Regions from separate parts of the Shewanella zhangzhouensis genome, predicted to be linked through region 2. Evidence: predicted binding sites of a transcription regulator. Region 2 holds the regulator's gene; the other holds the start of a gene.

Region 1 (3,417 bases), 1.8 Mb from region 2:
TATTGGGCCAGGATAACGTCTTTGTCATCCAGGGCCGCGGCGCTGCCGAGAATGGCCGCTTCTTCACCGGTACAGGTCATGTAAAAACTGATACGGCCCTGGCGCTGCGCACCCAGCATGCGCTCATCCAGCACACGGGTAAACACGCAGGCGTCGTAAATGCGCTTGGCGAGGGCTTCATCGATTTGCGGCAGAACGGCTTCCTCGTAGGGAGTACCGTCCGCCTGAAGGATCTTGAGAATGGGGATGTGCAGCGACTCCCTGTCGAGGAAGGAGACTTTGTGCACTGTCTCTTGGTTTGTTGATGCGTTGCTCATATTCTGCTCTTGTTATCATTGAGGCCCACCCACGGCAGACCTGTATGTAAAACGCGGGATGAACATTACGTTAACGTAAACTACCTGACAATCATTACACTATGACGGGGGACAAGTTTCCCCCGTTTGAATGTATTAATTGCTTTACAGCCTTATTCCACGCGAGGGTTCACCGCGGGAACCAGCATGATCACGGTGCGCTGGCCAACGGGCACCTTGGCGTTGGGGAACACCACCGCCTCGGCTTCCTGCTCGACAAAAATATCCTTGCCACCCTGACGTGCTATTACGTGCCCGCGTGGGAAAGAAGTAAAGTTCTCCACATCGGTGCTGAAGGTAAATTCAAAGTCATCGGCTTCCTTATTAATGACCCGGCAGACCTGATAGAGGTTCACCTGAGTTTCATCAAAAGGTGCAAGCTCCAGCGGCTCACCACAGATAAGGCGCTTAAACATTTCCCGGGTATTGGCGAACTTGCTCATGTCGTTCTGTCCCATGGGATATACCTTGCCCAGTTCAATGGTAAAGGCATCGGCGCGGAACAACTCAGATGAGAAATAACTGAAGGTGGTGGTCGGTTCGTGGTGGAAGAGCACGGTATCCACACCACTCGCCGCCAGGAACATGATTTGCTCTCCGCTGAAGGCACGGCCAGGGCGGTAGGGGTAGATGGCAAACTTTTCATGCCTGGAGCCACGGATGGCGGTGTGCAGATCGTAATGAATGCGCTGCCTGCCCTCTCCCTTTTCTGCACCTTCTTTAAAGAAACGGGTGACATAGGCTTCAAGCTTTTTAGCACGTATCCGCTCGGGGTTACTGAGTCCAGGTCCACGGCTGTGTTCACCGCTAAAAAGCCGGTTCATGTTTTCATCTACGATACGGGTGCCATTGTTGATGGCAGCGGGGTTACCAATAAGGAACAATACCCGCTCTTTTACCTGCAGCCGCCCTTCCAGCAGATCCTGAATAAGGCCGTTGCAAAGCTCTATGGGCGCCGTTTCATTGCCGTGCACCCCACTTGAAAGCACGATATCTTTTTGACTGTTGCCATCGGCAGGCTCAAACACCAGCGCACCTGTATCCCAGAGACTCACCTGGGTATGTCCGTACATCAGCTGTGGGGGAATGGGGTCTAAGTGTTCAGGATTGGACAGGGTAAGATGCAAAAAGTCTTTGCAGCCTTGCAGTAGGTTAAGCACTTGGGTCTCCTTTCTCTGAGGCTTTCTTGCGTTGGGCTATTGCGATGAACTGCCTGTGGGCCTGAGCCACGCCTTTGGCAGGCATTCCTTTAGCCTCGCAGCGTTTTGTGCCAATACTATCACAGCTATTTGCGCTCATTCTCAACCATTTACTCATGGAGTTGCCGATGGAGCAGACAAAGGTGTGAGGCCCTATTGCTTTTCTGAACCAATTTCATCACAATTTAGCCGTCCAGACATCCATAGAGGTTTCCATGTCACAATCCAGTTCATCATTTGCCACCTTTGGCGCCGGCTGCTTTTGGGGTGTAGAGTATTTTTTCCGGCAGATCCCGGGCGTGATCAACGCCACCTGCGGTTACATGGGCGGTAACGACAAATATTCCCGCTATGAAGAGGTAAAAAAAGGCATCACAGGCCATGCCGAAGTCGTGCAGGTGGAATTTGACCCAGGCCAGGTAAGCTTTGACGATTTGCTGCAGGTGTTTTGGAAAAACCATAACCCTACTAGTCTTAACCAACAGGGTGGCGACATAGGGACCCAGTACCGCAGTACCATCTTTTTCCACGACAAGGTGCAAAAAGAACAGGCCGAAGCCTCCAAACTCGCCCTCGCCCGCTCAGGCCGCTGGGGTACCCGCCATATAGTGACCGAGATAGTACCACTGCAAACCTTCCATGTAGCCGAAGAGTATCACCAGAATTATCTGGATAAAAACAACCTGCCAAGCTGCCATATCGAATATTGATACAGCAAACGACAAAATACTTATCCAACAAAAAACGCGCCCAAAGGCGCGTTTTTTAATATGGCTTAGCGGTGGTCTTTTACAGCTTGATGGCCTTGAGTGCCGTTCCCAGCAAATTCTGGGCGTCAGTAATTAGCTCGCCAAGATGCGCGTCGCTGACAAAGCTTTCGGCATAGAGCTTAAACAAGGGCTCAGTACCGGATGGACGCGCGGCGAACCAGCCTTTATCTGTGCACACCTTGATGCCACCAATGGCGGCCCCATTGCCGGGTGCCTTGGTCAACACGGCGGTAATGGTATCGCCTGCGACAGAGATGGCGCCCAGGGTTTCAGCATTCAGAGCCCCAAACTTGGCTTTCATTTTGGGGTTAAGTGGGCTGTCGATACGCTTATAGAAGCTGCGACCATGTTCGGCGACCAGCTCTTCATAGCGCTCTGCCGGAGTTTTACCGGTAACAGCCAGGATCTCAGCCGCCAGCAGGGCCAAAATAAAGCCGTCTTTGTCGGTACACCAGGTGCTGCCATCCAGTTTAAGGAACGCCGCCCCGGCACTTTCTTCACCGCCAAAACACACACTGCCATCGGCAAGGCCATCAACAAACCACTTAAAGCCCACGGGCACTTCCATCAGAGGCACCCCATGAGCCGTGCAGACCTTGTCTATCAAGGCGCTGGACACCAGGGTTTTACCCACCGACAGGGTCTTGGCCCAGAGTGGCCTGTGGCCCAGCAGATAATCGATAGCCACCGCCAGATAATGGTTCGGATCCATCAGGCCAGAGCCCGGGCAGACAATACCGTGGCGGTCATAATCCGGGTCGTTACCCACACAGATATCAAACTTATCCTTGTGCACCAGAAGCCCGGCCATGGCATAGGGTGATGAGCAGTCCATGCGGATTTTGCCGTCTTTATCCAATGGCATAAAACCGAAGGTTGGATCTATTGCGTCATTTACCAACTTGATATCAAGACCATAGTGCTCTGCGATAGGGCGCCAGTAATGGATGCCGCTGCCACCCAGAGGGTCAACACCTATACGTACACCGGCTTTGGCAATTGCGGCCATGTCAATCACCTCAGCAAGGCTTTCAACATAGGGCGAAATCAGGTCGACGTGGCTAAGCAGCGAAAGACCCGAGGCGATACCGT
Region 2 (3,417 bases):
ACCCGTACGCCCAGGGTACGGATACCACGCAGGGTGAGATAACTGTCAAAGGCACTGCCGGTAAGGCCCAGGGTGTTGGACCACCAGTGCAGGGTCTCGCCCAGTTCGGCATCTTTGGCAATCACGGCGCCGCCCACCACATCGCTGTGGCCATTGATGTACTTGGTAGTGGAGTGAATCACTATATCGGCGCCCAAAAGCAGTGGCTGCTGCAAAATGGGCGACAGGAAGGTGTTGTCCACCACCACCAGTGCACCAACTTTGTGGCTGGCAGCACTGATGGCCTGAATATCCACCACCCGCAGCAGCGGATTGGATGGGGTTTCGAGCCATACCATGCGCGGCTTTTGGGCAATCACGGCCGCCAGCGCAGCATCGTCGGTCTGGTCGACCACGGCCAGCTTAAAGGCCCCTTTTTTGGCAAGGTTGGTAAAGAGGCGATAGCTGCCACCGTAACAATCATGGGGCACGACCAGAAGATCGTCCGGCCCCAGAAGGCTGGTCACCAGGGTAATGGCGGCCATGCCGGTGCACGTTATAACGCCAGTCGCACCCTGTTCCAGCTCGGCCAACGCCTCGCCCAGAATACAGCGGGTTGGGTTACCGGAGCGGCTGTAGTCGAATTTGCGCGGATTCTTGTGGCCATCGAAGGAATAATTGGTCGATAAATAGATGGGAGGAACCACGGCACCGTGCTGGGTGTCGCTCTCTATGCCCTGACGCACCGCTATGGTGGCTGCTTTGCGCTGTGTCATTTTGTACTCCTCCGATGTTACTGCACGGAAATAAAGATGTCTGGATGGCTAAATTTACCTAAGCACCGGCAACAGGTCAATAGGCATCAAGACGTTTAGACGTCTAAACGTAAGAAAATCTGTTGATGTTTAGGGTGATTTCGCAGCAATAATTTGACTGTAGTTTGTAAGGGTTTAAAATCTCCTGCGAATTTTGGAATAAACAGGTGAGTCAATGACTGAGTGGAATGGCGATTACATCAGCCCCTATGCTGAGCACGGCAAAAAGAATGAGCAAGTGAAAAAGATCACCGTGTCTATTCCTTTAAAAGTGTTGAAGATCCTCACTGACGAACGTACCCGTCGCCAGGTGAACAACCTTCGTCACGCCACCAACAGTGAACTGCTGTGTGAAGCTTTTTTGCATGCTTACACCGGCCAGCCACTGCCAAACGACGATGATCTGTCCAAGGACAAACCCGACTCCATCCCATCAGAGGCGAAAAAACTGATGGATGAGATGGGCATCGAATGGGAAGACATGGAATAACTCTCCCAGCTGTATATCACAAGGACCCGAATGGGTCCTTGTGTCGTTTCTGGAGTCGCTTTTGATGTTTCCCGACCTCATCACCCTGGTCCTTGCCCTGCTGATTATCTTCAGTGGTGCCCTTATCCAAAGCCTGATTGGCTTTGGTCTTGCCGTGGTTGCCAGCCCACTGCTGTATCTGGTTGAACCCGAACTGGTGCCCGTGCCCGTTATTCTGATGGGCTTCTCCATTGCCCTACTCACTTTGCTCAGGGAACGCAGCGCTCTGGAGTTTGCCGGTCTGCAATATGCCCTGCTTGGACGCATTCCTGGGGGTATTCTGGGTGCCAGCCTGCTGCTGATGGCCCCACAATCCATACTGGGACTCGCCATTGCCGTGATTGTAGCGCTGGCCGTGATGCTGAGCCTGATGAAAATCAGCGCTCCCATCAATCGCCTGACCCTGTTTATCGCCGGCACTGTGTCCGGTGTCTTTGGCACCATAGCCGCCATTGGCGGCCCACCGATGGCGATTCTGCTGGCCGGTAAAGACCCCAATAAATTCCGCGCGGCCCTGTCGGCATTTTTTATCTTCAGCTCATTGATAGCCTTGAGTATCCTGGCCTTTGCCGGATTGGTTACTGTGGCGCAGCTCCAATGGTCAGTCATACTGTTACCCGCGGTATTTTGCGGCTACTGGGTGGCGGGTCGGCTCCTTGGGCGGGTCGATAAACAAAAAACCAGAGTCGCTACCCTGGTTCTTTGCTCAATCAGTGCACTGGTGCTGGCGACCAAGTCGCTTGTGGTATTGCTGGCCAGCTAATGCGGCGAAGGTGCTGCTTTAAAAGTGATAGGAGCTTTGCAGCACTGCGCCCAGGGTGTCGTTATCTCCCCACATACCGGCCAGATCCAGCTTGAATCCTGAACCTATCTGAAAGCCGGTACCAAACGAATAGAGATCGGCCGTCATATTATTGAGATCCTGACGGTAACCCACCCGCAGCGACAACCAGTCCAGTGCATGCCATTCAGCGCCCAAACGCCAATATTTGGTGCCCTCAAGACCCACAAATTTCTCGTTGTCCATCAAGTCCAGATCTGAACTCAGCTGCCAATTGCCGGTTTGAAACGCGGCGCCAAAGGTGACCATGGGCCCTGCCCTGTAGGTTGCACTGACCCCTTCTGACTCTATGGTATCCAGCTCACGCTCAATCAGGTTGCGGCCCACCAGCCCCAGGGTCAGTCCTTCCATCGGCATCAAGGCAATACCGGCATCCAGGTTAAAGCCCGTGTCATCGTTGCGATAGTCGTCGCTGTCGAAATCACCGGCATCGAAATTGTTGGCGCTGACGGCATAATTAAAACTGTCGAGCCGCTGCAGTTTGGGGGTCAGGCCCACGGTCACGGGCATATTGACTATGGATAACGGCAAGCTGACCGAAAGCGCCAGCTCAGACGAGGCACCAGCAATCACCCGTCCCTGGGAAGTTAAATCCTCCAGCGCAGGGGGTGCTTGTGGGTCCAGGGCTTCCAAAAGCTGGATGTCGGCATCGCTGATATCCGCCACGGCAATGCCATCGAGGTAACTGCGGTAATACACACCCCAGCTAATCCCTTTGGTGGGCATGGCAAAACTGAATCCTATGCCGGCAGAGGCATAAGCGGTATTGCCATCCAGCCCCCGTAAATCACCCAGCAGGGCTTGGCGAAAGCTGTCGATGGCATCCACATCCCCTCTGTCGATTGCCGCATCCAGGCCGTCATAATTATCTTCGAGGGTATCGAACTTGTCTGTCATATTATCCTGGTCAGAGACCTCGGCCCCAAGCACGGGAATAAGCAGCCCAAAGTCCCCTTCGGTGTAACCGGGCAAAGACAGGAGCGCCGGGTTCATCCAGGGGGCCGCCTCCAAACTGGCTGACGCCACACCCGTGCCGCCCAGGGCGTCACTTCGGGCTTCAAATACATCCTGGGCAGCAAAGCTGTACGGACAGAGTATCAGCCCCAACGAGGCGGCGATGAGTTTCATCTTCATCCTGTTCTCCCTGATTTTTCTGTTTTTGACCCGGCAACGATCTTTTAAAAGCTTAGTTCAGCGTGGAACAACGCGCTGAAATATCATCATAAAAAAAGCCCGCATTGGCGGGCTTTTTT

Evidence for each region. Region 2 encodes MetJ, which represses methionine synthesis genes. Its sites were predicted from a motif close to TAGACGTCTAGACGTCTA; they were not measured.
Region 1: a site for MetJ is predicted at 1,742-1,759, ahead of msrA (peptide-methionine (S)-S-oxide reductase MsrA). Genes of this name have one in related genera too.

The regions. Positions count from the first base shown of each region.
Region 1 is NZ_CP080414.1:2,133,972-2,137,388, reverse strand. Features, by position in the region: gene K0H63_RS09200 (thiamine pyrophosphate-dependent dehydrogenase E1 component subunit alpha) at 1-317, opposite strand, end outside; gene astE (succinylglutamate desuccinylase) at 470-1,516, opposite strand; gene msrA (peptide-methionine (S)-S-oxide reductase MsrA) at 1,771-2,265, shown strand; gene pgm (phosphoglucomutase (alpha-D-glucose-1,6-bisphosphate-dependent)) at 2,345-3,417, opposite strand, start outside.
Region 2 is NZ_CP080414.1:3,935,530-3,938,946, forward strand. Features, by position in the region: gene metB (cystathionine gamma-synthase) at 1-755, opposite strand, end outside; gene metJ (met regulon transcriptional regulator MetJ) at 970-1,284, shown strand; gene K0H63_RS17350 (sulfite exporter TauE/SafE family protein) at 1,349-2,086, shown strand; gene K0H63_RS17355 (conjugal transfer protein TraF) at 2,105-3,298, opposite strand.